DNA from 3 places in the Empedobacter sp. EJD.6dd genome. Region 3 is predicted to be linked to each of the others. Evidence: riboswitches for the same ligand, from Rfam matches in the RefSeq annotation. Region 3 holds a riboswitch; each other region holds the start of a gene.
What was found. A riboswitch is a leader RNA that binds a small molecule or an ion and turns the genes downstream of it on or off. The one in region 3 is predicted to bind S-adenosylmethionine.

Region 1 (11,213 bases), 510 kb from region 3:
ATTATCGAGATGGAGCATGTATCGAAAGCATTTGGACAAAAGAAAATTTTAGACGATTTCTCTTACATTTTTGCACGCGGAGGAAAGATTGGTTTAGTAGGAAAAAATGGCGTAGGTAAAACAACTTTCTTAAAAATGCTTGAAGGAATTGAACCTGCTGATAGTGGAGTTATTGAACGTGGAGATACATTAAATATTGGACATTTTAAACAAGATGGAATCGAGTTTAAAGAAGATGAACGTGTTATAGAATTTGTAAAAGATATAGCAGATTTTTTTCCTCTTGCAAGTGGAAAAGAAATGCGTGCAGAGCAGTTCTTAGAAATGTTTTTGTTTACACCAGAACAGCAACATACTTTTATTTCTAAATTAAGTGGTGGTGAGAAAAAACGACTTCAATTATTAGCCATTTTATATAAAAATCCAAACTTTTTGATTCTTGATGAGCCTACAAACGATTTGGACTTGCCTACTTTAACAGTTTTAGAAAGTTTCTTAGAAGAATATCAAGGTTGTTTATTAGTTGTTTCTCACGATCGTTATTTTATGGATAAAGTGGTAGATGAATTGATGATATTTGAGGGAGAAGGTAAAGTTTCTCGTTATATGGGAACGTACACAGAATATCATATCGAGGATAAAAATAAACCAGAAGCTGACGATAAAAAGATTGAAAAGGAAATTGTAGTTCAAGAAAAAGTAGAATCTAAAGAAAAAATAAAGGAAGCAAAACCAAGAAAATTATCGTTCAAAGAGCAACGAGAATTAGACGAAATAAATCAATCTTTACCAATTCTTGAAGCTAAAAAAGAAGAATTAACAAATTTACTTTCCGACCCAAATTTAGGTTATGACAAAATCGCAACTATTGGAGATGAACTACAAAAAATTGTAGACGAATTAGAAGAAAAAGAATTTCGTTGGTTAGAATTAAGCGAATAAAAATATTGAAAAGGAACTTTTTTTGAGTTCCTTTTTTTGTTTTAAAAAATTATTTCTATATTTACTCTATCAATCATCAGGAGTTTCTGAAAAATCAGAACACCAACCGAGCCAAAACCGCGCTACGGTGGTATAGAATGAGGGCAAACGCCAAAATAAAAGGTTATTCTCCACTCTATCCTGTTGTTTTTATCATTAAAAATTGAAACAATGGAAAATCTAAAAAATGAATTTGTCGTATTATTCCGTGAATTAACGGACAATGAATTAATCGAACGCTTTAATCAAACAGTTGGTAACAGCTCGTGGAATTCTGCAAGAAGATGTTACGTAAAAACATTGTTCTGCGAATTGCAATCACGAAATTTTGATTGCACAATTTTAATAAGAGGAAATACCTTTTCGTTACAACACCATGTAAGGTTAAATAAAAATAAATTAGAATATTTAGAATAAATTTCTAAATGACTAATCCAAAAGAATACACCAGAACTACATTTTTCAAGAAGACGCCCTAATTTGTATAAGGATTTTAACGTAAATATAATTAGTTACAGATCCATAAAGTAGTAAAATAATAGAATATTGTATAAGTTAAATCACAATGTAGAGAATAATTCTTTGTTGAATAAAAACTCTAGATTTTTATGAATAAACTCTGTACAACAAAAAAGCTTCAGAACATCTGAAGCTTTTTGTTAATTTATTGTATTGATATAAGCTATTACTTTATCATTAAAAACTTGTGGTTGATCAACATTGACAACATGTCCGCAATCATCTATCACAATTAATTCCGAATTATTTTTATGATTCTTTATTAATTCTTGTATAGAAGGCAAAAACATATGGTCTTCTGCTCCCATTACATAAAGTGTTGGAATATTTAACTCAACTTTTCTAAACCATTTTAATAATGGATTGACATCTGCAGTTAGTTTGAACCATTTCAAAAATTCTTTTTGATACAATTTTTTTGCTTCATTAATGAATAATATTCTCGATTCTTTATGTGTATTTCTTGGCATTATGGCAAAAGCAAATATTCTGTATAGAATAAGATAGGGCAACATATGCTTAAACGTATTTCCAACATTTATCAAAAATTGACATTGAAAATTGATTTTCATAATTGCACCACCCATTACCATAGATCTAAATCTATCTGAATAATCTTCTGCTAATTGTCGAATAACAATAGTACCCAAAGACATACCAACAAAATGAGTTTGCTTGATTTTTAAATGATCTAAAACTTCAATCACATCTTTTGCAACAGATTTGAATGTATAACGTTTTTCGAAAAGTGATTTCAAATTATTTTTAGATCGTCCATGCCCTCTTAAATCCAATAAAAGAATATTAAAATGTTTACGAAATTCACGAATTTGTTTGAACCAAATTGTAGAACTTCCACCGGCTCCATGAACAAAAGTTACCCATTCTGTACTTGTTGGATGAATGTATGTTGTATGTGCTAACAATTTATAGATAATTAGATGTACAAAAATAGACTAAAAACTATGCCAAGCATAATACTTTTGATAATTTTAAGATATATTTAATCTTCATCATCATCGTCAAAGTCAATTGATGTTTTCTTTAAATAAAAAACATCATTCATAACTTCTGCTTTCACATAATTTAATTTTTCTTGTTCTTTTATTCGATCTGTAAATAATGTTCCGATCAAATGATCATATTCATGCTGAAAAATAACAGCTGTAAATCCTTCAACAGTTTCATCATGAAAATTTCCATTTAAATCATAATACTCTAATCGAAGAACTAAACTTCTATACACTTTTCCAAAAATATCTGGAATAGACAAGCAACCTTCTCTTCCGTGACGAACAATGTCTGAATACCACGAAATTCTAGGATTTATGATAAACTCAAAAGGCTCACCTTCTTTATCAAAACGCTGTACCCAAACAGCATTTCTATTGATACCAATTTGCGGAGCAGCAATCCCAACTCCTTTACTTGCTTCATCTTGTACGGTCGCATACATACGATCTGCCAATAATTTTATATTAGGATCTTTTGGATCTATATCAATAGATTGTGCTTTCAAAATTTTAAGGTCAGCCTCCGAAGTAGTCAATAAAACACGAAATGTGTCGTACGATTTTTTTTCTTTTACTAAACTTATTTCAGCTTTAGATAAAGGTTTATAGGTTTTGTTATTCATATTTTTAGATTGAGCAAACAATGCGGTTGAACAAATCAATACTCCGAATGTTATTCTTTTTATCATTTTTTTAAGATTAATCGATCCAGAGAATATTTTCCTGCACCTGATAAAAATAGAACGAAATAATTAATTAAATAGAATAATCCTAATTCTTTTTTACCAAAATCATCTCCAGCATGTACAATAAAAACGGCTACAAACATGGTAATAATTAAAGGAATAGTTGCTAAACGAGTAAAAATTCCAACTAAAACTAAAAATGCACACAAAATCTCAGCAAAAACTGTTAACCCTAATGAAATTTCTGGACCAACTCCAATTGGATCTCCAAATTCGAAATTTCCATTCACTAATTTTTGCAATTTCCCAAAACCATGTGTAAACATGAATCCACCAGCAGCTAAACGAATTAATAACAATGACAGATCTACAAATGCAGGTTGACTTCCTAATAGTTTAAATTTTGTGCTCATTTTTTTAAAATTTTGTCAAATATAAGTTCTTGTTTTTACGTTGACATTTAAATAAGTTAAGAAATCAATATTTTTCAATTAATTTTGATTAATATTTCAATAAACGAATTAAAAAACACAACATATGTTAAAAAACATTGCTTTAATTACCTTATTTATTTCTGGTTTAGCATTTGCACAAAAATCAGAATTAGATCAAAATGATATTCTTGGACACCCAAATTATATAGAAGAATCGATGCAAAAAGCGCGTATTCGAGTGATGCAAATTGAAGGTTATGATTTAGAATATTATACTAAATCAACTTATAATAAAGATGGAAATCCGATAAAAAGAGAATATTTTGATGAAGCTGGAAATAAAACTTTTTCAGAATCATTTAATTATAACGAATCAAACAAATTAATTTCTCGTGAATTGAAGAGTAATGATGAGAGTTTAATCTTTAATTTCGATTATGAATATAATTCAGAAGGTTATATCGTAACTAAAAGTGAAAATGATGTAAATGTTTTAAAAACGGAATATAAATTAAATCAAAATCAACAAATTACATACGAAAGAGAAACAAATTTACTGGAAGATGCAGATGTTTTTATTGAAAAAAATTATCAATTTCAAAATGGTTTTTTAGTTAAAACACAAGTAAAATACAACCAAGGATCATATACTTTAAATTATAAAAATGATACAAACGGTAATCCAGTCGAGGAAATTTATATAGGAAAAGACAATAAACAAGTCAATAAATATCTAAGAAAATTTGATGCTAATAATAATATTATAGAAGAAACTACACTTGATGAAACTGGAAAAGTGAAGAATATCTCAACGATTAAATATCAATACGATGATCATAAAAATTGGATCAAAAGAACACAATATGTGAAAAATTTTGACCAACCAATTTCAAATACAACAAGAACAATTCGTTACTAATCTATAGAAGAGCCATATAATTTGGCTCTTTTTTATTTGATTATTTAACTAAATGTTATTAAATTTAGTCAAATCAATCATTTATCTAAATCGATTATGATAAAAAATGTACAAGAATTTAACCGACTTTTTCAATTATATCAAAAAGATAATCGTTTCAATTTGTACATAAACGATTATCCAAAAAATGAATTTGCCCTTCAGTTTTGTACAGATGAAATTGAAGAATTGAATCTCGAATATGTAGATTCTTCTACTAATTCAATCAAAAAAATTCATGATTATCGTACTAAATTAAGTGAATACTTTCCAGCAGAAGAATTATCTACATTAGAAATTAAGTCTATTTCAGGTTATTTTAGTCGTTATGATTTTTATTTTTTAACAAAGGAAAATACATTTATTTTTAATTTTATACAACGCGATTTTTTATCTCAATTGATTGATATTCTTTTAGCAGAACTAGATTGTAATTTTATTAGCCGTCTTAAAACTGAACTATTGATCAATTTGGAATACGATTGATAAATTTCTGTTAATTTATTTTAAACGTCATCTTATGGCAGTTTATTTTTTTTGCTTTGTAAAAAGCAATGATAGATGAATTTTGATAGAATTAACGAAAAACTAAGCATTTTAGCTGATGCAGCAAAGTATGATGTTTCTTGTTCTTCGAGTGGAAGTAAACGAAAAAACACAAATAACGGGCTAGGAAATGCATCGCAATCTGGAATTTGCCATTCATTTACAGAAGATGGTCGCTGTGTTTCATTACTAAAAATTCTTTTAACCAATCATTGTATTTACGATTGTGCTTTTTGTGTTTCCAGAAAAAGCAACGATGTAAAACGTGCCGCATTTACGGTACAAGAAGTAGTTGATTTGACCATTAATTTTTATCGACGAAATTACATAGAAGGATTATTCTTGAGTTCTGGAATCTTTAAAAATGCTGATTTTACAATGGAACGTTTGCTTTTGATTGCGAAAAAGTTACGTTTAGAAGAGAATTTCAATGGCTATATTCATCTTAAAACTATTCCTGGAGCAAGTCCAGAATTATTAAGAGAAGCAGGTTTATATGCTGATCGTATGTCGATTAATATGGAGATGCCAACTGAACAAGGATTAAAATTAGTTGCCCCAGAAAAATCGCACGAAGATGTAAAAAAACCATTAGGTTTTATTCAACAACAAATGACTGAATTTAATTCCGAGAGAAAATTAATAAAGTCTACTCCTACTTTTGTTCCTGCAGGACAATCTACACAAATGGTGATTGGTGCAACGCCCGAAAATGACATGGAAATTATGTATACAGCAAATCAATATTACAATGATTTTAAGTTGAAACGTGTATATTATTCAGGGTTTATTCCAATTAATCATAATGATAAAATGTTACCTTCTATAGGTTCACAACCACCTTTGTTAAGAGAAAATAGATTGTATCAAACAGATTGGTTATTGCGCTTTTATCAATTTGATGTCAAAGAAATTTTGAATCAACAGAATCCACATTTGGATACTGATATTGATCCAAAATTAAGTTATGCTTTAAGAAATTTACATCTTTATCCGATTGATATTAATACTGCAGATTATCATTTAATTCTTCGAATTCCAGGAATTGGTGTGCAATCGGCGAAGAAAATTATTACAGCTCGAAAGTTTGGAAAAATTTATTCTTATCAACTGAAACGATTGGGAATTGCATATAATCGAGCAAAATTTTTTATGACTTGTGCTGATGATCAATACCAACAAAAAGATTTGCTTGGATCGCAGATTAAACATCGTATTTTGAGTACGAGCAAAAGTAAATATTTAAAAAATCAGCCCAATCAATTAAATCTTTTCGACTAATGGAAATCTATGTTTTTGATAATACTTTCGAAGGATTTTTGACCTTAATTTTTGATTATTACGTCAGAAAACCTAAACAAATACAAGTAGTTTCGGAAAGAGATTTTTTACCTTCAATGTTTGATGAAATTTATACTGTAATTACTGATGAGCAAAAGGCTAAAAGAGTTTATAAAAGCTTAAAAAGTAAATTAAATTCAACAAGTTATAAAGCCGTTCAAGCTGTTTTCTTGTCCGAAGAAAAAGAAGCGTACGAAAAGCTCTTTTATTATTGTTGTTTAATTATTAATGAATCATCTGCGATACAATTAAATTATGGGAACGAGTTTGTTTTATATGTGATGAAAATGTATCGTTCTGTTCATCGTGAAAAACATCATCACGAAGCGTTTATCCGTTTTGAAAAGATTAATCAAGATCTATTTTTTGCTAAGACAGAACCTAAATACAATGTTTTGCCTTTAATTATCAATCATTTTAGAAGAAGATATGCGGATCAAAATTGGATTATTTTCGATAACATTCGAAAATATGGAATTTATTATGAAAAGAACTCAAGACAAGTTCAGCAAATACAATTAAATTTTACTCCTAAAACATCTACTACTCCAGCTGAATATATTGATGTAAACGAAAATTTGTACCAAGAATTATGGAAATCTTATTTTAATTCAACAACAATTGAAGCAAGAAAAAATTCGAGATTGCAAATTCAATTGATGCCAAAACGATTTTGGAAAAATTTGACTGAATACAAATAAAAAAAGGTTACTTATCGTAACCTTTTAAAAGAAAAAGTAAATGTTTTTGTATTATTGTCTTGTATCAGCTAATTTAGAATCTCGTGTATTTTTTTGTACAGCAATCGCAGAAAAAACGCTTAATGCAAAGGACATTCCATAGAAACCTTTCTCACTTAGAAGTAAATCAGCGTTCCATAATCCGATTACCAATAATACAATAGCAGCTATAGTGGCAAACCAGCTCAATCCATAATACAGTTCGGTTACAGCTAATCCTTCTGCTTTGTCTCTTACGCTTTTTTGGACAGAAATTACTGCAAACAAACCAAATAAGAGAATCACAAAATAATATCCTTTTTCGTTTAGCTCCATTGTTGCATTCCACAAACCAACACAATATCCTATAGTTCCAGCTAATAATGCAGTCCAAGAAGCACCTATAAATGCAGCCGTCGGTTTGTATGGATTAGTTATTGATTTTGTTCTTTTCGAAGATTTTTCATTTACTTGATTGTTGTTTTCAATTGTTTCCATTTCTATTAGGTTTTTATTAATTATGAAACAAAATTCTAAGAAAATAGATTCAAAAACAATTCAATATTATGCAAATACTGACGAAATATTTCTATATTTAAAAATATAAATCAAATAGAAATGGATAATTTAAGTGAATTAATTTCTTTGCTAAATAATGAAGATATCAATGAATTTATTAAACATTTAAAGCAAAACAATAAACGAAATGACACCAAAAACCTACAACTACTTAAACTAATAAAAACTGACGATATAAATAGTATCAAAAAAATTTATAAGGATAAAAAGAATAATGACGCTTACCACGCATTGAGAAAAAGACTGCAAGACAGCTTACTACTATTTTTATCAAATAAAACATTTAGGAATAATGCAAACGAAACTAATGAAGCGCTAAAGTTATTGGTTGTTGGAAAATTTTTATACGAAAATAATCTTGAAAAAATTGCTTATAAATGTTTGATAAAAGCTGAAACCAAAGCTATAAAACTTGAACAATTTAGCTTATTGAACGAAATTTATTCTACACGATTACTTTATAATCATCTTCATCCAAAAGAGAATTTTGAAGAATTATCAGCTAAATTTATTTTCAATCAAGAACAATTAAACAATGAAGCAAAACTTACAATTGCTTATGCACAACTCAGAAAAGAATTAGAAAAAATCATTTACAAAGGAGAAATTATTGACTTAAAAACTTTGCTTCAATCTACTATGAATCAATATAATATTTCACATGATTCTATTGTAACATACAAATCTTTGGTGCAAATTTTAGACATTGCAAATGAATATGCAGCTATTCATCAAAACTATAAATTAGTAGAATCTTACATTGAGTCAACGTATAATTTTTTAGAAAATCAATCACAAAATTCTGAGCATCATTTGTATTATCACATTCAAATACTTTATTATTTAGCTAATTTTAGTTTTAGGAATTTAAATTTTGAGCAAAGTTTTTCATACTTAAATGATATGCACAATTTAATGGAAAAGCAAAATAAACTATATTATTCGGCTTTCTATCAGAAACATCAATTAATTCTTGCTTTGAATTTTCATTTTACAAATCATTCTGAAAAAGCTTTAGAGATAATTGAAAACGCAATTAAAACATCTTCAAAAAAAGTTGATTTATCTATTATAAATGATTTGCAAGCCGCTTGTGCAATGTTTTTGGGTCAAAAAAAAGATAAAAATGCATTAAAAATTATAAGCAAATTATTACATACAGATGGCTGGTACGAGAAAAGGATCGGGATGCTTTGGACAATCAGAAAAAATGTAATGGAAATTCTCATTCATGCACAATTTGAGAATGTTGATTTCGCTTTAACAAGAATAAAAAGTTTTAAAAGAAGATACAAGACTTATTTAGAAAATGTTAATGAAAAAAAAGTAATAGACTATGTTGTTTTGGTCGAAAAATATTTATTGAAACCTTCAATTTTGATAAATAAATCTTTTGAAGAAATACTAGATAAATTAGAAAAAGAAAGCAATCGAGATGTATTTGTATTAAGTTATATTAGTTGGTTAAAATCTTTGAATTCATCAAAATCACCTTACGAAATAACATTAGAAATGATAAAAAATAAATCCGAGTAAAAACTCGGATTTATAATTGTATTCGACCTATTTATTTTTTTGGTAAGAAAACTTCTGCCATCATGCAGCGAGCGCTTCCTCCTCCTAATTTTTCTATCAAATCTATCTTAACAGGTAAAATTGGATTATAATTTTCAATTTTAGAAATTTGATCTTCTGTTAAAGAATTGTAAGCTGTTTGAGACATTACCAAATATGATTGTCCTAAACCACCAACTTGCAACATATTACCAGCAAATTGATGCATTTGCGCTTCTGTAATTGCAATAATCTCTTTACCAGCTTCTAAAATATACTCGCAAACTGCTTTCTTTTCTTTTTTATCATCAATAGAATCCAAACAAATAATCGCATACTTATCTGCAATACACATTATTACATTGGTATGATAAATAGGTTTACGCTCTCCATTTACTGTTTGATTTGCATGAAAAATAACTGGTGTATATTCTAATTCTTCACAAAATTCGATCAATAAATCTTCGTCAGTTCGTTGAGAAATACAAGCATAAGCCAATTCATTTTCACGATCAAGAATAATACTTCCAGTTCCTTCTAAGAAAACCTCATCTTCTTCTGCAGAAGTAAAATCAATCACATCTTCTATATGAAATCCTTTTTCTTCTAATAAGCTTAATACATCTTCTTCACGACGTTCTTCTCTTCTATTTTTTGCAAACATTGGAAATAACACAACATTTCCATTATCATGAAAAGAAATCCAATTATTTGGGAAAATTGAATCTGGTGTATGCGGTGAAACTGTATCTTTTATTGTGATAACATTTACTCCTTTCGAACGCAAAGCCGAAACCATTCCTTGAAATTCTGCCAAAGCTTCTTTCTGAATATCTTCTTTAGATTCTGTTGTTTCGGTTTGAAAATAATTGTTAACAGCTGTTTCTGGATTGTAGTAAAACGCTGCTGGCTCAACCATTAAAATAGTTGATGTATATTGTTTCTGTTTCATCTTATTTTCTAATTAAAGGCATTGTAGAACATCTTAATAAGCCTCCCATTTTAGAGACTTCTCTATAATTAATTCTTTCAACTTTTATATTCCAAACATTTTCTAAATGATCATTTAAACGAGTGAAATTTTTCTCTGAAACGACAACTTCAGGAGAAATAGAAAATACATTCGGATTCATCCAATACATTTCTTCTTTTGTAACTTCGAATAAATTTTCTTTCCCAAAAATATCTACGATTTGCTGATATTCATGTTCAAACAAAAATCCATCTTTATATATAATTGCTTTGTCTCTCCCTACTGGATTAAATGTACAATCTAAATGTAAAATTCCTTCGTAAGGATCTTGATCATTCTTTTTCAATTCAAAATCTAATACTTTCTTATTTGGAAATTTAGCTTTGATATACTCTACAAATTCAACATTTGTACGACCTGTTTTGAATTGTTTAAAATCTGGTTGTTTGTATGTTCCTACAAAAATATAATCATTGTACAAAATCACATCACCACCTTCAACATAAACTTCTTCTGGTAATGCATTGATTTTATTTCCTTTAAACATACGCTTTATTTCACGATATGCTTGCAATTCTTCTAAACGATCAGGAATAATATTCGCGATAAAAAACTCATCATCAATAACAAATCCAACATCACGAGAAAAAACTTGATTACAATCTTGTAATAAAGTTGGTCGTAAGACTTCTACATTATATTTCTTAAGAACTTGTTCAAATTCTGACATCTCAGCAATTAAATCTTCCTCTTTTGGGTAATCATTATTTTTTACAGATTCATAAGATTTTGCATCGTAAGTCTGATCAAGTGTAGGATTTGCTCCATTAGATTCTGCTCTTCCCAAGACTACTGTTTGTAATTGAGCGGTTTCGTTCTGTACATTTAATCGCATAAATTATTGTGGTTT
Region 2 (11,213 bases), 530 kb from region 3:
AAAACAAACGATAGATCCGACTGCCATAATAGGAACACGTCCCACTTTATCTGTTAACTTTCCACTAAAAGGTCTCGAAATTCCCGCTGTTAAAGTAAACAATGCAATAATAAATCCTTTGTATTCTGCTCCTCCCATACTGCTTAAATAGGCTGGCAATTCTGGAATCATCATGTTAAAACTCGCTGAAAATAACAACGAACTGAGACACATTAAGATAAAATGAAGATTATAAACAGGATCTGAATGGAGTTTTTTCTTGATGGCAGAAAACATAATATCGGATTTTGTTGCAAAGGTAATTTATCTCAACGGAAACCTCCTATTCTATTGTAAAAGTAAATGAAGAAAAATATTATAAGAACTAACTCACAAAAGAAACTCTTAATCAAGAGCTTTTCGTGATATTACCATTTATAATTTGTAAAATTATCACGAATGTTATCGGTTCAATATTGTTTTCTTACTTCGACCACGATATAAAATCAGTAATTTGTTCAAACTTCTTATATCCGTATCATAATCGTCAATTTGCAAATGTTCAGAACCTTCTGGGTGATTATAATTTAAATAATAACGAATATGTTTACCAGATCCCTCACTAACAACCTCCTCATTCCTAATATCATCCCAAGTATAAAAATCTGTTGATATTGTTTTTATTCCTCTTTCATTAATTATGATTTGAGGCTCTGTATTAGTCGCCTCTTTATACTCTTTATAACCAAAAAACACACCGATAATAGAAAGAGCTGAACCAATGATATAATTATCTGTTTTTAGAAGCAAATAAATACCAACACCTAAACAGCCAAGCATAATTGCCAATTCAATAAAATTTTTCACTTTAGAATAATAAATAACCGTTTCATTTGCAACAGTTATGTCATCCAGAAAAACATCTTCTTGATTGAATTTATTGGACAGCTTATTCAATTTTTCTACGTCTTTTGTCGTACGAATTTCGGTCTTTTCAAAAATACTACTGTCTGCCCATATTAATTTTTCTTGAATTGCTCGTTTCTGTAGTTCATGTACATTTCTAACATTCTCAAAAGCCCAAAGCCTCCATCTCGTAATCATAAAACTCCACCATAACCAAGCAAAAACAAATGCAACAAGAAAACCTGCGATAAAACCCCAAACCGGAATAAGCTTTTGACTACCTAAATAAAATGTAACTCCAAAAACCCCAACGATAATTAATAGCACAGGATAAGTAACCATTCTATGTCCTTTAGCAATTGCATCGTCAACGCTTATAGTTTCTTTCATAATTTTATCTATGTTTTATCTTCAAAACTAATATACAACAAACCAATACACAAAAAAACTAATGCACAAAAAAAGCTACATGCTAATTATACACATTACACAATACCTATTCTAGCTACCTGTAAATCAACACTAATATGATCATGATGATTTACAAACACAGCATCAACCTTTAATCCCTGTTCTTCTTTTTCATAATGATAAGATAATTTGCCATGCAAAAATCCTTCTATACGATATACCTGTTGAAAGAAAATAAACTCATCATCATCATTTCTTATACACCAAACTCCAGTTGGTTCATTTTTCAAATTCTTCTCTAAATCAGTTCCAATACTTTTTAAAATGCGAAAAATCTCTAAATCTATTTTCAATACTACATCAACAAAATAAGCACAATCATCACAAGGGCAATCCTCTTTTATACTTATTTCATTCACATAAGCTTCAGTAGTTTTTTGCTTATCGTATTCAATATTTATATCATTAAGTTTTGCAGATACAGTCATCTATAAAGTATTTTACTAATCCTCATTTATATGATCGATTAGTTGATTAAGAGCAACCTTAGCCTCTTTCATTACCGGTAATAAAGGCCAAATATGCGGCATCTCTTTTCCAATTATCATTTCATGATCTATTTTTTCTTTGTTTAGTTCTGATGAAAAAATAAGTTGATCGGGATAAGTAATATCATTTTCAGCTATATATAAATATGTTTTTGGGAAAAGTCTAAAAGCTCCATTTATTGGCGAAATTCTAACGTCATTCAAATTATCCGAACACATACTTTTAGCACTCAAAACTCCTGCTTTAGATAACATGATATCTTTTTTATCTACCTCATTTATTTTTTTATTTTTTAGCGTAGCATCCAAAACAGGTGAAATAAGTATCAATTTAGAAGGAAGGTGTCTATTATTTGCAATCAATCTTTGTGTAAGTGAAATAGCTAGAGTACCACCTGCCGAATCTCCCATCAATATAATGTTACTACTTTTATAATTAATTAATGCTTTTTGATATATTTCATCAATATTTATTGATATTTTATCTATTTTATATTCAGGTGCTTTCGGATATACACACATCCAAATAGTATAATCTGTTTTTTTTGATATAGTTTCTATCGTATCCCAATGGTGTTGCATAGGCCCTGATACAAATGCACCGCCATGAAGATAAATCAACAACTTATCCGTTTTATTACTTTTTTCTATTTGAGTAATTTTTGTATCTAATACCGAAAAGTTCAAAATCTTATCCCTCTTATAAAATCTACCATTAGGAGAATAAACATCATCTTTTCTCAATCTCAAATAATCAATAGGAGATGTTGAAAAGGCACTCTTAATCCCTTTTAATTTAATAACAAATGTTGTTAAATAGTAAGTAAAGCTTTTATTCATAACCTAATTTTTAAAATACTTAAAACAAATTATCTATAATACTAATTATCAAATGGATAAACCAGTATGGCTAATATAACAAAAAAGCCTATACCACGTAATTTTTCATTAAATATCAAAAAACATAGAAGTAAAAACCATTAATAAAACATTTGAACACGAACCCTACCGCACAAAAAAAGCCCTTAATTAAGAGCTTGTTTATTAAAAAATTCTTTCGGATAATAATATTTATTACCCAACTTAAAAAAAGGAATCTTATTCATTTTCCTCAACCTATACAACGTTCTGTCACTCACGTTAAGCAAACTTCTTAAATCTGCATTGTCATAGAATTTCTGATTTTCTACAATAAACAGTTGCGTTTTTTGCAGTTCCAATAACAGGAGTCTCATTTCCTTCAATGTCTCTCCATCTTTGCGTAAAAATGAATCATCATTCATTGAACTTTTAAATTAATATGACTCACTAATCTACAATACAATAACCTAAATACCAAATATTTACAACAAAAACCTACATATCATAAAAAGAAATCTTTTCTCTATATGAATTAAAATTCGTCAATTCGAGTTATTTTCGATTCTATAACAAAAGAAAATTGCATCGAGAATAAAACTTTATCATCAAAAACTTTATTCTCGATACAATATTTTTGGTGAATTTACTCATGCATCATTTCAAAAATCACTCGAATTAGCGGCTACTAACATTATTCTGAACTCGTTTCAGAATCACACACAATAATTTATTAACTGAATGAGAAGCTGAAATAAATTCAGCTTAACAAAAAACACCACCTATACCACCGTATGCTCGCCAAGATAAATACTCGTACTCGCCATTGCACCGCCCTCTTTATTTAAGAATGCCCAAAAGTCAACCTTTTTACCCGTGTAAATATTCGACAACAAAATATCCACAATCATCGCGCCGCGTGTTTCTATATTTTGATACACCTCAAACGAATTCAATTCCTCGCAATAACAAATAACATTTACAACATCTGCAGCATTCGCATTCCCTTGACCAGAATTATCTGCCCAATTTATACTAAAAATATTTGTACCAGAAGATTCTATCGATGGCTGTAAAAAACCAACCAAATCGCCCTTAGATACCAACACGCGCTCCATTACAAGTACAGGTAAATCGTCTACCACATCCAATGCATTGTTTATCGTGTACGACATCGCCACATTATAGCGCGATAACAAGCCAGTTTTGTTCCCAAAATACAGATTAAGAATAGGACGAATAGGTTGCAAAAAGCTAATCACCTTCTTAAATTTGAATCGTTGTAAAAGCTGCCGATCACTCGGCACTCTTTTAGCTACCTTTGGTAAACTGCGTATAATGTCCTTTCCACGCCAGTTTACGCCCACTACTGTCCCTACTTTACCTGAGAATCCGCCAAGGATTCCTTTTTTAATTTGTGCCATAATTACTTGTTTTAAATATTAATAATCATAAAGTTAGCACGTAAAAGCATAGGTTTTACAAAATCACCTTTTTGTATCCGAAATTGTCCACGTTTGTCCACATTTGTCCACGTTTGTCCAGTTGCTTTTTGAACAATACTACTTTTGAGTAAAAACAAAAACCTCGCTAACTCCCTATTCATCATAGTTAAAAAGAAAACACATTTTTAGTCGATTTTGGTCTTGTTCGACCATCGTTCGAGGATGCTTCGAGGATTGTTCGACAAAGTATGGGAAAACAGCAACTTTTCTCGAACAATTGTCGAACAAAACACGAAGATGAGTCGAAGGAAATTTGGAAGATTGTAGTTTTACAATAAAGGGTTTGATAAGAAATTTTTGATATCTTTGGGAAAGAAATAAACTCAATATTCATTTTGAATAAACTGAACTAAAATAACACGATGAAAAAATTCCTTTACTTATTACCACTTATTTTATTATGGTCGTGCAATAATGAAGATGATGTCATAATACCTGTTGAAAATAGTGCTTTTACTGCCTATCCGAAAGGTTATTTTATAGCTACTATTGATGGATATGATACAATAAAATTTGAATATCAAAACAATAAAGTAACCAAACGAATTGGTGAGTGGATACAAACTGGCATAGCGACTGGTTATAGAACCTTCTTCTCTAAATCATTTGAAACTAATGTAAGTTATACTAATAAAACTGCAAGCCTAACTAAGTTTTCTAAATTAGATTGGTATCAATATCCGAATGATACACACGTTTATAAGTTGAAAGGTCAACAAATTTCTGAGGCTACTTTAACTTACAAGGCAAGACCAAACTATACAGAAAAATATGTCTATGTTTATGAAAACAACCAGATAAAATACATCGATTTTCTGGTGACCGATCATTATTTTACAAATGATTTGAGAAGTCGTAGAGATTTTTACTTTAATGCAAAAGGAAATTTAGATAGTTTGGTTTACAGAGATGCTGACTATGATTTTTATGATGAAAGTGTCCCTCCTTACATTGATTACAAGAAGAAAGAGCGCAAAGTAACCACTTTCTCTAATTATGATCAATCGCAAAACCCATTTCAAAACTTAGGTGTTTTTACAGACTTGTATTATAAATCTTTGTCTAAAAATAACTTTCGTAAAATACAAACAAGTGAATATGACCAAGATGGGAAACCTACTCTTAGTCTTTCAGAATCTAGTTGGGATTATGAATATGTAGATGGAGAGGTAAAAGTGCTGAAATAGTACAACCGAAAGTGGGAGGATTGTAGTTTTTCAATAAAGGGTTTTGTAAAGAGATTTTGGTATCTTTGGGGGATATATAAAACATCAACTAACATTACCATTATAAAAATTATTAATATGAATAATAAAATCACAATAAAAACTGAAAGTGAAGAACATAACTTTTCAAAAGGGTTTCTTACCATTCCGTATGAAGGTCCTGAATTTACTGAATTCATCAAAAGTTTATTGGGCAAGCCTCAATCGTTAAGTAAAAAAATTTACGGAAATTTTGAGTTACACATATCTGATTTACAAAATTTTCATAATTTAATTACACAACGAATCACCCAACAAAATAATGGAAGATTAATTCAATTTTTAGCTAACATTTATTATGATGACAACTCTGAAGTTACTTTAAATTCAATAACAGAACTAGAAACTTATAATGAAATAAAACCCGTAATCTCCGAAGCTGTGAAGCTTAATTGGACATACCTAATTAAATTCCAAGATAAAGATCATTGGGAAAAGCAAGAAATAGAATTAGTAATAATATCTAATATTGAAACTATAAAAGATATTAATGTAGATATACCTTCATTTTTATTACCTAATCAAGGTCGTATAAGATTTACAATTAATCACACAGCAAGAACTTTTGCTTACGATATAGAAAATATATTATCCGCGCAAATTAATTCGCAATTAAAAAAGGATAACTATTATAAAAATGTAATTAGAAAAAATAGTGGAAAAATAGACACTATCCCATCAAGTGTGTAAGTAGAAAAGTTAGGGCTTAGATTTTATAATCTGAGCCTATTTTCAAAAATAAGCATAAATTGGTTTAAAACAATTCCCCAATTATGGATTGGCATAGTCCATTTTTTAGTGGACTCTTTGAGTGCCAGATAAACAGACTTTAAGACAGCATCATCGGTAGGAAATGACATTTTATTTTTAGTGTATTTTCTAATTTTTCCGTTTAGATTTTCAATTAAATTAGTGGTGTAAATGATTTTACGGATTTCTAGCGGAAATTCAAAAAATACGGTTAATTCATCCCAATTATTTCTCCAGGATTGAATGGCGTACAAATATTTACTTTCCCATTTTGTTGCAAAATCGTCCAAAGCAGCTTTTGCGGCGTCTTTGTTGGGTGCTGTATAAATGTGTTTCATATCGGCAGAAAACTCTTTTCTGTCTTTCCAAACCACATATTTGCAAGCGTTTCTAATCTGATGAACTACACAAATTTGAGTTTGCGATTCTGGAAAAACAGAGCGAATAGTCTGGGTAAATCCGTTCAAATTATCGGTTGCTGTAATGAGAATATCTTCAACACCACGAGCTTTTAAATCGGTCAAAACACTCATCCAAAAACTGGAACTCTCATTCTTTCCAAGCCACATGCCTAACACTTCTTTTCTTCCCTCTCGGTTTAAACCAACGGCTAAATAAATGGTTTTATTGATGACTTTTGAATTTTCTCGAACTTTAAAAACAATTCCATCCATCCAAACAATCAAGTATAAATCGTCTAACGGTCGGTTTTGCCAAGCAACAACTTCACTAGCAACAGCGTTAGTAATTCGTGATATTGTTGATGTTGAAATATCAAAATCGTACATCTCGCGAATCTGTTCTTCGATGTCCGAAACACTCATTCCTTTGGCATAAAATGAAATAATAATATTTTCTAAACCATCGATAATATTGTGTCTTTTAGGAACTAAAGCAGGTTCAAAACTGCCTTTTCTATCACGAGGAACCTTAATTTCTGATTCACCAAAAGCGGATTTTATTTTCTTGGAGTCATGTCCGTTTCGATAATTTCCATCTTTGCTTCTGGCATGTTTTTCATTGTCTAGATGACTATCTAGTTCAGCATCCAACATATGTTCAACTGCTTTCTTGTGCAGCTCCTTGAAGAAAGATGTTAAATCCTCTCCATTCTTAAAGGACTTGTAAAAATCCTTACTGTTTAATAAATCTTCTTTGTCGATCATAACTATGTAACGTTTAAAAATAATAAAAAGTTATCTCCGAAAAATTATTTGAGCTGTAAGGCTCATAATTTTTCAGAATAACTTTTCTTCTTACACAGTTTGTGTGATACTACCTAAAAATATCAAAAAAAGCTCCTTCATAGGAGCTTTAGTTTTTATGCGACATTATTAATAAACTCTTTTTCGAGGATACCGTCTACTATTTTTTCAACCTTATCGATGTTTGCTTTTAGTAATTCGTTGTCTTCTATTTGTTCTATTTCATGAAACTGCACATGTTTGTTAAACTCTTGCAGTTTGGCGTAATAACGTTTCAATTCGGCTTTATTGAACAAATTTCCGTTCTTCACATAAATCACATGTATTTTTGATTTGATGTATTGCGAAACTTCTAAAATATCGCCTCTGTTACGTGAAATATCTATTGAATAGAAAATAGATTTTAGGTACTCACTTTTTGCAGTAGGCTCTTTTACCAACCAATCTGTTGTCTTAGGACTTGCTGCTATCGGAATAATATTGAGCACCTTATTTGGGAACAAACATGCCATTTCCCACGCTAATCCTCCACCTAAATCTGCACCAATAATGGCAAAAATTTCTTGTACTTCCAACTCAAATAACGTTAACCAAAACAACACCGCCACATCGCGTGCTGTGATATGATCGCGTGGAATATAATCGTACTTGATGGTTTCTGAAACACCATTTCCAGGAATATCTATACTAATTACCGTATACTCATTCAAATCAATCGCTTTGTTTTTTCCCATGACACCATCCCAATGAAAGGTACAATCTGAATCTCCGTGTAAGGAATGATTAATCAAAATAACTGGTGCTGTTCCTAATGGAAGCCCAAATAGTTGAAATGTTACCGAAACATTGTTTAAAATTGTATTGTCCTCTAAGGGCCAAACTGGGATTGTTACTTGTTGTAAACTTTGCATTGTTTTTAATTTTATATGGGTAATTGTTGTTTTCTTTTAGTCAAAAAAAATTCCCCATCGACACTCGACAGGGAATTATAAAATATATTAAAAAATAAAATCTCTTTTTAGTATACATGACATTCCCACGTCTGGATATTCCAAACCTGTTTGCGAATCGACATATATAAGCACGTAAACTTCATTTTTTAATTACTTTGTTATTCAAATGTATAAAATAATTTTCGGCAAACAATTAAAATTTTCTTAATTATTTGTAAAATTTTCTATTTCTCGATTTTTTGTGTACTTTTACCTTGTATTTCGAATCGTAGAAAACGATACCAACCGAGAGAAGTCTCCACGGTGGTAAAATAATACGGGAGTTCATCCAAAAACAACGAAAAATCCCCTATTCTCGAAATACAATAATTGTTTTATTTTAACTATTTATTGTATGTCTCAAAACATTTCTGAGCTTAATTTAGCTCCTATTTCTGACGAAAAATTGGTTGAGTTTATTAACCAACAATTACCTATTAACAATGCTGATTTAAAAGCGCATATTGTAGAAGAGTTTAAGAAAAGAGGATTAGATTATCGTCATCTTTATAATGCGAAAACAGATGAATTAACGATAAAATTACCACTTAGCTTAATTGATGGTTGTTTGTTTGAGCGTAATATTCCGAAACCGCCTTTGGTTGGTAATTTTTATGCGATTGTGCATCGTTTGCGTAACTTCTTACAACATAGCAAAGAGCTGAACGGAAAGCGTCTTAAAACATTTCATTATATCTATGATCAGCTTTATTTGCCTTATGACGTGGTAGAAATTATTTCGGAAGATGAGATTAAAAATTTAACAGAGCAAGATGTTTTTATCACGTTTAAAAATAGCAAACAGCATTTTCCGAATGAAAAAATTATTCAACAAATTCCGCAAAACAATTTAGTGATTACAGTAGACAAAGGTAACTTTTATCGTGGTTTAGATAAAGTTATTCTGTCTCATCAAAATAAAATTATCAGAGAAGAAAACTTGAATAACGTAACTGCTTAACCTAATTTTACTTTCAACAAATCTTTATATTTGTTGAAAGTATTTTTTATGACGTCTGAAAAAAGACAACTTATCGAAGCAAGTTTTAATCGTTCAGAAACTTTAAAGTTTTATAACGCATCGCTTATCGAATGTGAAACGGATTTTGTATCAATCAAAATTCCAAAACAAGACATGATGACGCGCAAACATGGTATGTTTAACGGTGCGATGATTGCTTCTTTGGTTGATGTTTCGTCTGGTTATGCGGCAGTTTCTCATTATGAGGATGATTGTTATGTGGTAACCGTTGAGCTAAAGGTTAACTATTTGAGACCAGCTTTGGGCGATTATTTGTTATCGAAAGCGTATGTGATAAAAGGTGGTAAAAAAATTAGTACCATACGAACTGAGATTTATGTAATAAACGAAGAAACAGGTAAAGAAACACACGCTGCTACTTCTTTGGTCACGATGATGAGGATAAAATAATGCACAATTTTCTCGACATCACCTATTTAAAAAACGGAAATGAGCTGCAACAAAACGTTTATCATCTACTTAAAACGCATCGTGTTTTAGAGATACTGAATGAATATCAACCGATTGTTGTAGGAACAATTCCAATTGAAATAAATATCGAAAATAGTGATATTGATATTGTTGGTGAAGCAATAGATTTTGACAAGGCTGAAAGTTATTTAATTGAGCAGTTTTCTACCTATACTGATTTTAAAATCAATCAACAAATTAGTAATAATAAAGCGTGTTTGACGTGTAATTTCTTTATTGAATCATTCGAAATTGAGATCTATTTAGAGCATAAAAAACCTACTGAACAAAATGCTTATCGTCATATGTTGATCGAAGCGCAGGTATTAGAAAAGTTCGGAAAGGAGTTCAAAAATAACATCATACAACTCAAGAAAAATGGATACAAAACAGAACCTGCTTTTGCTAAACTTCTCCATTTACAAGGAGATCCATATGCTGCTTTGTTGGAATATAAAATAAATTAGCTATTTTATTTATCATACAATTGATTCTATCAATCTTACTTTATATTTTCTTTCGTTAAGTTAAATTATTTTTATCTAAAATCAACTCATGAAAATAAGAGAATTACAACTGTTTATAACTGATTTAGAATCTACAAAATCATTTTATACCAACACCTTATATTTTCGTTTGATTGAAGAAAATAAAACTCAATTTAGTCTACAAATCGGTTGGACGAAACTAACTTTTATTCAATCAGATCAATCTTATACTTATCATTTTAGTTTTCTTGTAGATAAAAATCAATTTGAATATACATACGAACAAATGAAAAATAAAGTGGAGATTTTAGAAATAGAGTCGAATAATCAATTTGCTTTCTTCGAAAATTGGAATGCCAAATCATTCTATTTTTATGACGGGAATGGTAATCTTGCTGAGATTATTACACATCTTGATTTAGAGTTTAATCACCGCGAAAGTCGCAGCAACTTACCTGTTTTAGGTATTTCTGAAATTGGTTTACCAACAACAGATATCAAAGAAGTTAATCAAATTTTAGAAGAAAAAACAACTTCGAAATTTTGGAAAGGAGATTTCGAACGATTTGGAACAAATGGTTCTGATGAAGGAAAAATATTGTTGCCTAACTATTTAATAAAAGAAACATGGTTTCCTACGAATATTAAAATCGTTCCTGCTCCATTTATAGCTATTTTGGAAAATAATTATCATTATGCTAAAGTTATTTTTGATAATAATAAATTAAATATATCTAATCTTGCCACTGTATAAAAAATAAACATCGTTTTAAAAAACGATCTTATCAATCCAATTGTAAATTTGCATCTTAAT
Region 3 (11,213 bases):
ACAATTCATATTATTGGAATGAGTTGACAAAATGTTTGAGAGTTTATGTGAACCTTAAAAAAGTTTGTCCAGAATTAGATAGTTTGAATATTGGTGGTGGATTCCCAATCAAAAATTCGTTGAATTTCGAATATGATTACGAATACATGGCGAAAGAAATCTTGTTACAAATTAAAATGATTTGTGATGAAGAAGGAATTCCTGTTCCAAATATTTTCACAGAATTTGGATCGTTTACAGTTGGAGAAAGTGGAGGAGTAGTCTACAAAATTCTTTATCAAAAGAAACAAAATGATAAAGAATATTGGGATATGATTGATTCTTCTTTTATGACGACTTTACCAGACGCTTGGGCAATCTCAAAACGATTTGTAATGTTGCCAATTAACCGTTGGTACGATAAATACGAACGCGTTTTACTAGGAGGTTTAACATGTGATTCTGACGATTATTACAACTCGGAACAACATGTAAATGCGATTTATCTTCCGAAATATGATCAGGCAAAACCATTGTACATAGGTTTCTTTAATACAGGAGCATATCAAGATAATATTAGTGGATTTGGTGGGATTAATCACTGTTTGATTCCTCAACCAAAATATATTTTGATTGACGAAAATTACGAAGCAAAAGTATATTCAGAAGAACAAACGCATCAAGATGTGTTGAATACATTAGGATATAAATAATTAGAATTTTTAATAAAATAAAAACAAATAAAATGAGTAAAGGACCAATCAGTCAGTTTATAGAACATAACTATAGACACTTTAATGCAGCTGCTTTAGTTGACGCTGCAAAAGGATATGAGCAACACTTGTTAGAGGGTGGTAAAATGTTAATTTCTTTGGGTGGAGCAATGTCTACTGCTGAATTAGGAATTTCATTAGCGGAAATGATTCGCCAAGATAAAGTGCACATCATTTCTTGTACAGGAGCAAATTTAGAAGAAGACGTAATGAATTTAGTTGCGCATTCTCACTATAAAAGAATTCCAAACTACCGTGATTTAACACCAGAACAAGAGCGTGAATTATTAGATTCTCATTTCAATCGTGTTACAGATACTTGTATTCCAGAAGAGGAAGCTTTTCGTCGTTTACAAGAGCACTTAGAAAATGTTTGGCACGCAGCAGAAGAAAAAGGTGAGCGTTATTTACCACACGAATTCTTATACCAAGTTGTTAATTCTGGAGTTTTGGAGCAATACTATGAAATTGATCCTAAAGATTCTTGGATTGTTGCTGCAGCTGAGAAAAATTTACCTATCGTTTGTCCAGGTTGGGAAGACTCTACAACAGGAAACATTTTTGCGTCTAATGTAATCAAAGGTAATTTGAAAGCGTCTACAGTAAAATCTGGAATTGAATACATGATTTATTTAACAGAATGGTATCGTGCTAATTCTGATGGTAAAGGTGTAGGTTTCTTCCAAATCGCTGGTGGTATCTCTGGAGATTTCCCTATTTGTGTTGTTCCAATGATGTACCAAGATTTAGAGTGGACAGATGTTCCTTTCTGGGCATATTTCTGTCAGATTTCTGATTCTACAACATCTTATGGTTCTTATTCTGGAGCAGTTCCAAACGAAAAAATTACTTGGGGTAAATTAGATGTTGATACACCAAAATATATGATTGAATCTGATGCTACAATTGTTGCACCATTGATTTTTAATTATATTTTAGGAAACTAAAATAGAATATATTAAGCATAAAAAAACCACTTCATTAGAAGTGGTTTTTTGCTTTATATATGTAGATGATTAATCTTTCATAGCTTCACCAGCTTTACGGTGTGTAAATTTACCGTAAATGTGTCTTCTTGCAAAACGACTTGGTGAATCAGAATTTACCATTTTAATGTACGTATTTTTAGGAACACCGAAATACTCGTAATTATTTCCATCTAAATGTTCAACTTTCAAAATTTGTTCATCCATATAGAAATCATGAATGTTAGATTTTGTTGTTGTAGCTGTATATTCTTCTTTATTTTTTTCGTGCGTTTCAGGGTTTACACTTACCAAAAAATGATACGCTTCGATCACAACTTTACTTTTTTCTTCAGCTTCTATTTTACCAGCTTCGTCGTTTACAAATTTATCAGGATGCGCATCTTTCATCGTATTTCTGTAAATTGTTTTCAATTCTTTTAGAGTAACATTTTTATCAACTCCAAGTAATTTTCTGTGTTCTACAACGCTTTTCATAATTTTTAACCCTTTTTTCGGTTTGCAAAAGTACGGATTATTAATAACGAAATACGTTTAATAAGGATAAGTTTCGTTAATATTATGATAAATAATATTCTTTTTGTTGAGAATTTGATATTCAATTCCAATACTATCTTTATTTACAGAAATCAATTTAGCTTCTTGAATAGGTTCGTTTTCGTATTCATATCGTTTTGGATCATCAGAATTAATCTTTAAAGTTTTTGAGACTATTTCATTATAATTTGTTATTGCTAAATTGTTTACCTTTTCTAAAATGATGAATTTTGATTCATTTTTATTGATGAAAATACTTTTATTAGCTAAAACTCTTTTAGTTACAACGATTTTGTAATCAGAATTAAGTTTTATTGTTTGAAAAGTATCCAAATTAAATAAAAAACTAAGGATTGCAATAAACGGAATTGCCATTGGTAAAATACTCAATCCAATTAAGGCAAAAAGCAAAAATCCATAAATTTTAATATAGATTATTTTCCAAAATTTAATAAGGATGTAAAAGGTGAAAATAATCCAGGTCCATGCAAGGATTTGGTAGGTATATTCTCCTTTTAAATTCAAACCCATAAGATTTATGCTTAATAAAAATAAGATGAGAGCAACAGAATAAATGATATAGGTTTTGAGTGATTTAGGCATTTTGGTTATGATTTATTTTTTCGAATATACATTATTTATATGATTTAATCATTTTGTGTAAAATGAATTTTCTCGAATATTTTTGTAATTTTAAGCAAGCTAACAACAAATAAAAAAAAATGAATCTGAAAGACGTCCCTGAATTGAAAATTGCAATTCTAGATTTGCCTACTAAAGAAAAAGATAAGCTTCTTTTACGTCTTATAAATAAGGATGAAACTTTGGTAGAACATTTACATTTTCAGTTATTAGAAGATGAAAATTACTTACAAGAACGGGTAAAATTAATTTACGAAAAGATTGATTTACAGTTTAAAAAGTCTCATCACTTAATTAATCAAATTAATATTACGCGAAGCCATAGACAATTGTTATTGACTTTAAAAACGTTAAGTGGAATTGTTAATTATCATGTTCAAATCACGAAAGATAAAGTATCAGAATTTGAATTAAGAAAATATATTTTGCAAGAATCTTTTTCTCGTTATCCTTATTTATTTAATAAATATACAACAGGAGATAATGCAGAAAAGTTGTACAAATACCAAATGGGTCGATTAAAATTGATTCAATTACTTTTTGATAAATTTCACGAAGATCTAAAATATGATTACGAAGCTGAAATTTATCAATTAAATGATTTATTGAAGGAAACACAATTGAAAGATTATATTCTTCAAACTTAAACATAAAAGAGAAAATCGTTTTGATTTTCTCTTTTATATTTTTTAAAATATTGCTTCTGCTACTTTTTTGGTATTTGTAGAATTACTCATCGTGTAAAAATGTAAACCTGGCACTCCAAATTCAACTAATTCTTTACATTGATTAATACTCCATTCAAGACCAATTTCTTTAACCGCTTCTTTATCTTTTGCTTTTAGCACTTCCATAGCTAGAGATTCTGGTAAATCAATATAAAAATTTTGAGGAATTTTTGTCAATTGATTAAAAGTTGTTAATGGTTTAATACCCGGAATTATCGGAATATTAATATCCATTTCACGGCATTTTTTTACAAAATCAAAATATTTCTGATTATCAAAAAACATTTGTGTCACAATATAATCAGCGCCTAATTCAACTTTCTTTTTCAAATAATGTAAATCCATTGCAAGATTTGGCGATTCGAAATGCTTTTCTGGATACCCAGCAATCCCTATGCAAAAATCCATTTGATGAGATTCTTGTAAATCGTCATCCAAATAATTTCCAGTATTTAAAGAAGTAACTTGTTTTATTAATTCAGATGCGTAAGCGTGTCCACCAACTTCTGGAACAAATGTTTTCTCAGATTTGATAGGATCTCCACGTAAAACTAAAAGATTATCAATTCCTAAGAAATTCAAATCAATCAAAGCATCCTCTGTGTCTTCTTTTGTAAATCCACCACAAATCAAATGCGGAATAGCATCTATTTTATAATGATTTTGTATCGCTGCACAAATAGCAACAGTTCCTGGGCGTTTGCGAACTTGATAACGCTTCAGTAAGCCATTCTCTTTTTGCTTGTAAATGTATTCCTGACGATGATAAGTAACATCAATAAAAGCTGGATTTAATTCCACCAAAGGATCCAGGGTTTTGAACGTTGCATTAACATCTTGACCTTTTAATGGAGGTAAAATTTCTACAGAAAACAACGGTTTTCCATTTGCACGTTCTATATGTTCGGTAACTTTCATTCTTTTTTTATCGTTTAACGAAGTTCGAATCTCGAATTTCGATTATATGTTTTCTTTACTTGGGCGTTCCCTTCGGGCGGGCTTTTCGTTTCAATCTTTGCTTATCAGCAAAGGATTTTCACTTCAATCCCTAACGCAATTTTTCGAAGTCAGAAGTTCGAAACTCGTGATTAGTTGTCATTCTGAGTTTATAGAAGAATCTGACTATTTTCTAATTAAGCTAAATTTGGGCTTAACCAACGTTCTGCTTTTTCAACATCAATATTTTTACGTTGTGCAAAATCTTCAACCTGATCCATTTTAATTTTTCCAACTCCAAAATATTTTGCTTCAGGATTACCAAAATAATAACCAGAAACAGACGAAACTGGATACATCGCTAACGAACTTGTTAATTCGATACCAGCGTTTTTCTCAACATCCAAAATTTTGAAAATCGTTTCTTTCTCTAAATGATCGGGGCAAGCTGGATAACCTGGAGCAGGACGAATTCCTTTGTATTTTTCAGAAATCAATTCATCATTTGATAGCGTTTCATCTTTTGCATAACCCCAAACTTCCGTTCTTACGTATTTGTGTAGATATTCTGCATAAGCTTCTGCTAAACGATCGGCAATTGCCTTAACCATAATAGAATTGTAATCGTCTAAATTCTTTTCGTAAGCTTTTGCAACTTCTTCAATCTCTTGACCAGCAGTTACGGCAAATGCACCAATATAATCTTGAATTGCAGAATCTTTTGAAGCGATAAAATCAGCAATCGAAATATTTGGTTGATTTTTAGATTTTTTTGCTTGTTGACGAAGTGTATAAAATTCTTCAATTTTATTATTATTCTCGTCAAACAATTCTATGGTATCATCGTTTATTGTGTTTGCTTTAAATAAGCCAAAAACAGCTTTTGGTTTCGCTAAATTCTCGTTGATTATTTTATATAACATTGCTAAAGCATCAACATATAATTCTTTTGCATTTGTTCCGACAATTTCATCTTCTAAAATCGCAGGGAATTTTCCGTGTAAATCCCAAGTTTTGAAAAATGGCGTCCAATCGATAAAATCTTTTAAATCAGCTGCATTCACTTGATGTGTAAAAACACCCAATTGATTTGGTTTGAAAGGTTTGTTTTCTTCGAAATTAAGTTGCAATTTATTAGCGCGAGCATCTTCAATTGTTAGGTATTCTTTTGCTACAGCTCTGTTTAAGAATCCTTCACGAATTTTTGTGTAATCTGTAATTGTTTCTGTAAACAGATCAGCTTGTTGTGAACCAATTAGTTTTTGACAAATAGTTACCGAACGTGAAGCGTCTAAGACATGAATTGCTTTATCATATTCTGGCGCAATCTTAACCGCAGTATGTGCTTTAGACGTTGTAGCGCCTCCAATCATTAAAGGAATGTCAAGATTAAGACGTTTCATTTCTTTAGCAACGTGTACCATTTCATCTAAAGAAGGTGTAATTAACCCAGAAAGTCCAATGACATCTACATTGTTTTTTTTGGCTTCTTCTAAAATTGTTTCGGATGAAACCATAACACCTAAATCAATTATTTCGAAACCATTACAACTCAAAACAACCGAAACGATATTTTTGCCAATATCATGAACGTCACCTTTTACAGTTGCCATCAATATTTTTGAAGGTTCTTTATCTGTTTTATTTTTTAGCTTTTCTTCTTCTAGATAAGGTGTTAAATAAGCTACGGCTTTTTTCATTACTCGTGCAGATTTTACAACTTGTGGCAAGAACATTTTTCCACTTCCAAATAAATCTCCAACGACATTCATTCCGTCCATCAAAGGTCCTTCGATTACTCGTAATGGCGATTGAATTTTATCTAAAGCTTCGGCAGTATCTTCATCTATAAATTCAGTAATTCCTTTAACCAAGGCAATTTCTATACGTTTTTCTAAAGGTAATTCGCGCCAAGCATCATCTTTTTTCTTTTCTTTGGTAATTCCTTTTAGATTTTCTGCAAAATCAATTAGTCGCTCTGTTGCATCGTCACGTCTATCTAATAAAACATCTTCAACGTGCTCTAATAAATCTTTTGGAATATCATCGTAAATCTCAATCATTTCTGGATTGACGATTCCCATGTCCATTCCGTGTTTGATTGCATGATATAAAAACGCTGTATGCATCGCTTCTCGAACTGCATTATTCCCACGGAACGAAAACGAAACATTCGAAACTCCACCCGAAACTAAAGCATGAGGAAGATTTTCTTTTATCCATTTTGTCGCTTCGAAGAAGTCGATTGCATTGCGTCGATGCTCATCCATTCCTGTTGCAACAGGGAAGATGTTAACGTCGAAAATTATATCTCTTGGATTAAATTTTACTTGATTAACCAAAATGTCATACGAGCGTTTTACGATTTCTATACGACGTTCGTAATTATCAGCTTGACCTTTTTCATCAAATGCCATAACAACAGTTGCAGCACCATAACGTTTGATTTTTTTAGCATGTTCGATAAATAATTCTTCTCCTTCTTTTAAAGAAATAGAGTTGACAATTGCTTTACCTTGAACATTTTTAAGACCAGCTTCGATGATTTCCCATTTCGAAGAGTCAATCATGATTGGTACTTTCGAAATATCAGGTTCAGAAGCAATTAATCGTAAATATTTTACCATAGAAGCAACGCCGTCAAGCATTCCTTCGTCCATGTTGATGTCGATAATTTGTGCACCACCATCTACTTGATCGCGGGCAACTTGCAAAGCTTCCTCAAATTTTTCTTCTTTGATTAATCGCAAGAATTTTTTAGAACCTGTAACATTTGTACGTTCACCAACGTTTACAAAGTTTGAATTTTCGCGTACAATTAATGGTTCTAATCCAGAAAGTTGAATTTTTACGCCTGACATGCTACATTAATTTTTCGTGGTTCATATTCTTTTGCTAAATCTGCCATCAATTTTATGTGATCTGGTGTTGTTCCGCAACAACCTCCTAAGATGTTAACTAATTTTTTATCTAAGAAAGGACGAATAAAATCGCGCATCATTTCTGGTGTTTCATCGTAACCACCAAAAGCATTTGGTAAACCAGCATTCGGATAGGCACTAACATAAAATGGCGCTTTTTCTGCCATTACTTCTAAATATGGAATCAAATCTGTTGCACCTAAAGCACAATTTAATCCTACTGAAACTAAATCGATATGCTCTAAAGAAATCAAGAAAGCTTCGGTAGTTTGACCTGAAAGTGTACGTCCAGATTTATCTGTAATTGTACCAGAAGCCATCAAAGGAACATTAATTCCTGTATCTATAATAGCATCTTGAATTCCAAAAAATGCTGCTTTTGCATTCAATGTGTCAAATATAGTTTCGACCAATAGAATATCTGCTCCAGCTTCTAACATTGTTTTCGCTTGACGATAATATACATTTGCTAATGTGTCAAAATCGACGTCACGATAACTTGGGTCATTAACTTGAGGAGAAATGGAAGCTGTCTTATTTGTTGGTCCTAATGAACCTACAACAAAACGAGGTTTTTCTGGTGTTGAAAATTCTTCACAAGCTTCTTTCGCTAAGCGAACAGCTTCTATATTTAATTCATCAACTAAATCAACCATATCATAATCAATCATCGAAATAATATTCGCATTGAATGTATTGGTTTCAATCAAATCTGCACCTGCAGCTAAATATTCGCGATGTATATCTTTTATGATTTGTGGTTGTGTTAAAACCAATAAGTCATTATTTCCTTTTAAAGAAGTGTGAAAATCTTTGAATCGTTCTCCGCGATAATCTTCCTCCTGTAAATTGTGCTTTTGAATCATTGTCCCCATTGCACCATCTAAAATCACAATACGCTCTTTTAGTATATCGTTTAATGTCATTTTCTATATTTTAAAAACCTTATGGGAAGAATTGTGAGGTAATTCCTTATCTTTCTCAATTAGAGTAGGATGTAGCACCCAACTTTACTTTGGGTTGCCAAGATATCTACGGGCCTAATCCCTCCATCTTTCTTCATAAGGTATCTGCAAAATTATTTAAAGTATTGAGAATAAAAAAATCAACAATGAAAAAAAAGAAGATTGAATTTGCTTAATAGAAATAATTTTTGTTTGAAATTATTTAAATTCCAAAATAGGTCTTTTTTGAATATTTGTTATGAAAATAATTCTTTAAATATAGATTTTTTTAGAAAAAATATTTTAATCAGTACTTTAAATTATCTGTTTTTAGAATTTTATTAATGAAAATGACTTTTAATGAAAAAAAGTTAAGATTTGTTTTTTCTTTTAAATCGATTTTATAGAAAAATATTTTCACATATCATATTTCATAGAAATAAATTCTAAAAACAAATATGAAAATTCATTGTTTTAGAAAATAGTAAAGAGTTGAAATAAAATTTATTTGGAAATATAGAATTCTTTCCCATAAATTTGCTGTCAGAAATAGTTCATTAAATATTACATTTTATCAAGAAAAGTGGAGGGAAATGGCCCAAAGAAACTTTAGCAACCTGATTAAATAATCAAGGTGCTAATTCCATCCTGTAAGGGAAGATAAATAAAGACGAAAAACCAATCATTCAATAATATTCTTTATTAAAATGGTTCAATTGTTTTTATTTACAATTGAACCATTTTTTTTTCTTCACTTTTTTCTGATAAAATCAATAAACAAAGAAATACATAAATGAAAAAAATAAATATCGGATTATTCGGATTTGGCGTTGTAGGAGAGGGGATTTATAAAGTTTTAGAAGAAAAACCACAATTAAATGCCGCTATTAAGAAAATTGTTATAAAAGATGCTACAAAACAAAGAAATGCACCAGCAAAATTATTTTCAACAAATGCTGATGATATTTTAAATGATGACGAAATAAATGTAGTCGTAGAATTAATTTCTGATTCAGATGCTGCACATGATATTATCAAAAAAGCATTTAACAAAGGAAAACATGTAGTAAGTGCTAATAAAAAATTGATTGCCGAGCATCACAAAGAATTACTTGATTTACAGGATAAAAATAATGTTTCGTTCTTATACGAGGCGTCTGTTTGTGGCTCTGTTCCGATTATAAGAAATTTAGAAGAATATTTTGATAATGATTTATTGAATTATGTTTCTGGTATTGTAAATGGTACGACAAATTACATTTTGACAAAAATGGCAAATGAAAATGAATCGTATCAAGATGCATTGAAAGCTGCGCAAGAAAGTGGTTTTGCAGAAGCTGATCCTACTGCTGATGTTGAAGGATTTGATGCAACAAGTAAATTAGCGATCATTACGTTGCATGCTTTTGGTAAAAAGATTGAAGTAGGGAATGTTATCCGAAAAGGAATTACATCTTTACAGGTAGAAGATTTTAAATACGCGAAAGAAAAAAACTATACGATAAAATTGATTGCTAATTCAAAAATCAATCATCAAACTGGAGAAATAACATCTACAATTTTACCAACTTTTGTTGATTTGAAAAAAACAATTGCGCTTGTAAACAATGAATATAATGGTGTTTTGATTGGAAGTTCGCTTTCCGATGAACAATTTTTATATGGAAAAGGAGCAGGACGTTTTCCTACATCTTCGGCTGTTTTGAGTGATATTTCAGCTTTGAAATATGATTATAAATATTCGATTCGTAAATATGAAAATCAAGAAGAAGGAGTTTTTAATCAAACAGGGAAAAAACGAATTTATATTGGATTTGAAAATCAAAACGATGATGTTTCTGAATTTTTTGATGAAATAGAAGAACGTTATCAAAGTAAAAATTACAATCATATTGTTGGTGTGATTGATATAGAAAAGCTCAAACAAAAAGAGATTATTGAAAACTCAACACTTTCGATTATAGCTTTTGAGTAAAATTTGTGATTATAAAGCCTCAAGAATTTTTTTTTTGAGGCTTTATTTATTTTATATCATCAAAATAAGTTTTCAATAAAATATGGATATTTTTAGCTTTTATTAAACCAGAATAAGTCATTTTTATTTCTAAATCTTTTGAGATTAATACCCAAAAAGGATAACTAATTTGTTCATTTTTATCAATAAATTCTTCTAAAAATGAATGAATTTTTCCGTTCGATTTATATTCTTTCTTTAGAAAAATAATAGGCTCTTTTGCTTCTGCATTTAATTCAATAAAATAAATTTTATTATTTAAAATCTGAAGTAATTCAACATCTTTTTCTATTTGTTTCTTTTGTATCATACAGTAACTACACCAATTTGTAGAAAAAAAGAGTAGAATTGGTTTAGGGTTCTCATCAAAAATTGTATTAAATTTTTCTAATACAATTTGAGCATGAAGATTTGATGTAATTAATAGTAAAATTAAATATTTCATGACTTTAAATTAAACCGAATACCTATAAAACCTCGAGTTCCTTGCATAGGTGTATAACTATAATCATTTGGCTCAAAAATTACATCATTTCTCCCTTTTGGTGGTGTAACACCATTTCCAGGTTCTCCAAACGGATCCCACCAACGCGCGATGACATCGCCTTTTGGTAAAACATTAAAAATATTTTTGATTCCACCATAGATTTCAATATTGTTTTTAAATGATTTACTTAATTGAATATTTGCAATAAAAGTTGGTTTAGAATATTCTGGACGATAGTCATTTTCAACGTGAGGTAACCTCATTTT

Region 1: another riboswitch for S-adenosylmethionine. It lies ahead of AC2I98_RS04650 (hypothetical protein); the one in region 3 lies ahead of AC2I98_RS02255 (homoserine dehydrogenase).
Region 2: another riboswitch for S-adenosylmethionine. It lies ahead of AC2I98_RS04785 (hypothetical protein); the one in region 3 lies ahead of AC2I98_RS02255 (homoserine dehydrogenase).

What each region holds. Positions count from the first base shown of each region.
Region 1 is NZ_CM170667.1:996,787-1,007,999, forward strand. Features, by position in the region: gene AC2I98_RS04645 (ABC-F family ATP-binding cassette domain-containing protein) at 1-942, shown strand, start outside; SAM-I-IV-variant riboswitch at 1,011-1,110, shown strand; gene AC2I98_RS04650 (hypothetical protein) at 1,153-1,398, shown strand; gene AC2I98_RS04655 (alpha/beta fold hydrolase) at 1,641-2,426, opposite strand; gene def (peptide deformylase) at 2,504-3,202, opposite strand; gene AC2I98_RS04665 (DoxX family protein) at 3,199-3,612, opposite strand; gene AC2I98_RS04670 (hypothetical protein) at 3,737-4,552, shown strand; gene AC2I98_RS04675 (hypothetical protein) at 4,649-5,077, shown strand; gene AC2I98_RS04680 (putative DNA modification/repair radical SAM protein) at 5,153-6,418, shown strand; gene AC2I98_RS04685 (TIGR03915 family putative DNA repair protein) at 6,418-7,179, shown strand; gene yiaA (inner membrane protein YiaA) at 7,231-7,695, opposite strand; gene AC2I98_RS04695 (hypothetical protein) at 7,816-9,312, shown strand; gene ctlX (citrulline utilization hydrolase CtlX) at 9,344-10,282, opposite strand; gene AC2I98_RS04705 (dimethylarginine dimethylaminohydrolase family protein) at 10,284-11,198, opposite strand.
Region 2 is NZ_CM170667.1:1,012,455-1,023,667, forward strand. Features, by position in the region: gene AC2I98_RS04730 (MFS transporter) at 1-276, opposite strand, end outside; gene AC2I98_RS04735 (hypothetical protein) at 442-1,275, opposite strand; gene AC2I98_RS04740 (hypothetical protein) at 1,371-1,784, opposite strand; gene AC2I98_RS04745 (alpha/beta hydrolase) at 1,800-2,684, opposite strand; gene AC2I98_RS04750 (helix-turn-helix domain-containing protein) at 2,870-3,127, opposite strand; gene AC2I98_RS04755 (DUF6266 family protein) at 3,485-4,126, opposite strand; gene AC2I98_RS04760 (hypothetical protein) at 4,138-4,311, opposite strand; gene AC2I98_RS04765 (hypothetical protein) at 4,570-5,394, shown strand; gene AC2I98_RS04770 (hypothetical protein) at 5,512-6,162, shown strand; gene AC2I98_RS04775 (IS256 family transposase) at 6,186-7,388, opposite strand; gene AC2I98_RS04780 (alpha/beta fold hydrolase) at 7,544-8,338, opposite strand; SAM-I-IV-variant riboswitch at 8,632-8,726, shown strand; gene AC2I98_RS04785 (hypothetical protein) at 8,775-9,380, shown strand; gene AC2I98_RS04790 (PaaI family thioesterase) at 9,411-9,851, shown strand; gene AC2I98_RS04795 (DUF4269 domain-containing protein) at 9,851-10,378, shown strand; gene AC2I98_RS04800 (VOC family protein) at 10,467-11,153, shown strand.
Region 3 is NZ_CM170667.1:483,611-494,823, forward strand. Features, by position in the region: gene AC2I98_RS02215 (type III PLP-dependent enzyme domain-containing protein) at 1-692, shown strand, start outside; gene AC2I98_RS02220 (deoxyhypusine synthase family protein) at 725-1,699, shown strand; gene AC2I98_RS02225 (KTSC domain-containing protein) at 1,769-2,215, opposite strand; gene AC2I98_RS02230 (hypothetical protein) at 2,273-2,686, opposite strand; gene AC2I98_RS02235 (hypothetical protein) at 2,998-3,564, shown strand; gene metF (methylenetetrahydrofolate reductase [NAD(P)H]) at 3,607-4,563, opposite strand; gene metH (methionine synthase) at 4,779-7,442, opposite strand; gene AC2I98_RS02250 (homocysteine S-methyltransferase family protein) at 7,430-8,428, opposite strand; SAM riboswitch class I at 8,472-8,570, opposite strand; SAM riboswitch class I at 9,015-9,113, shown strand; gene AC2I98_RS02255 (homoserine dehydrogenase) at 9,240-10,421, shown strand; gene AC2I98_RS02260 (thioredoxin fold domain-containing protein) at 10,468-10,905, opposite strand; gene AC2I98_RS02265 (TonB-dependent receptor plug domain-containing protein) at 10,902-11,213, opposite strand, start outside.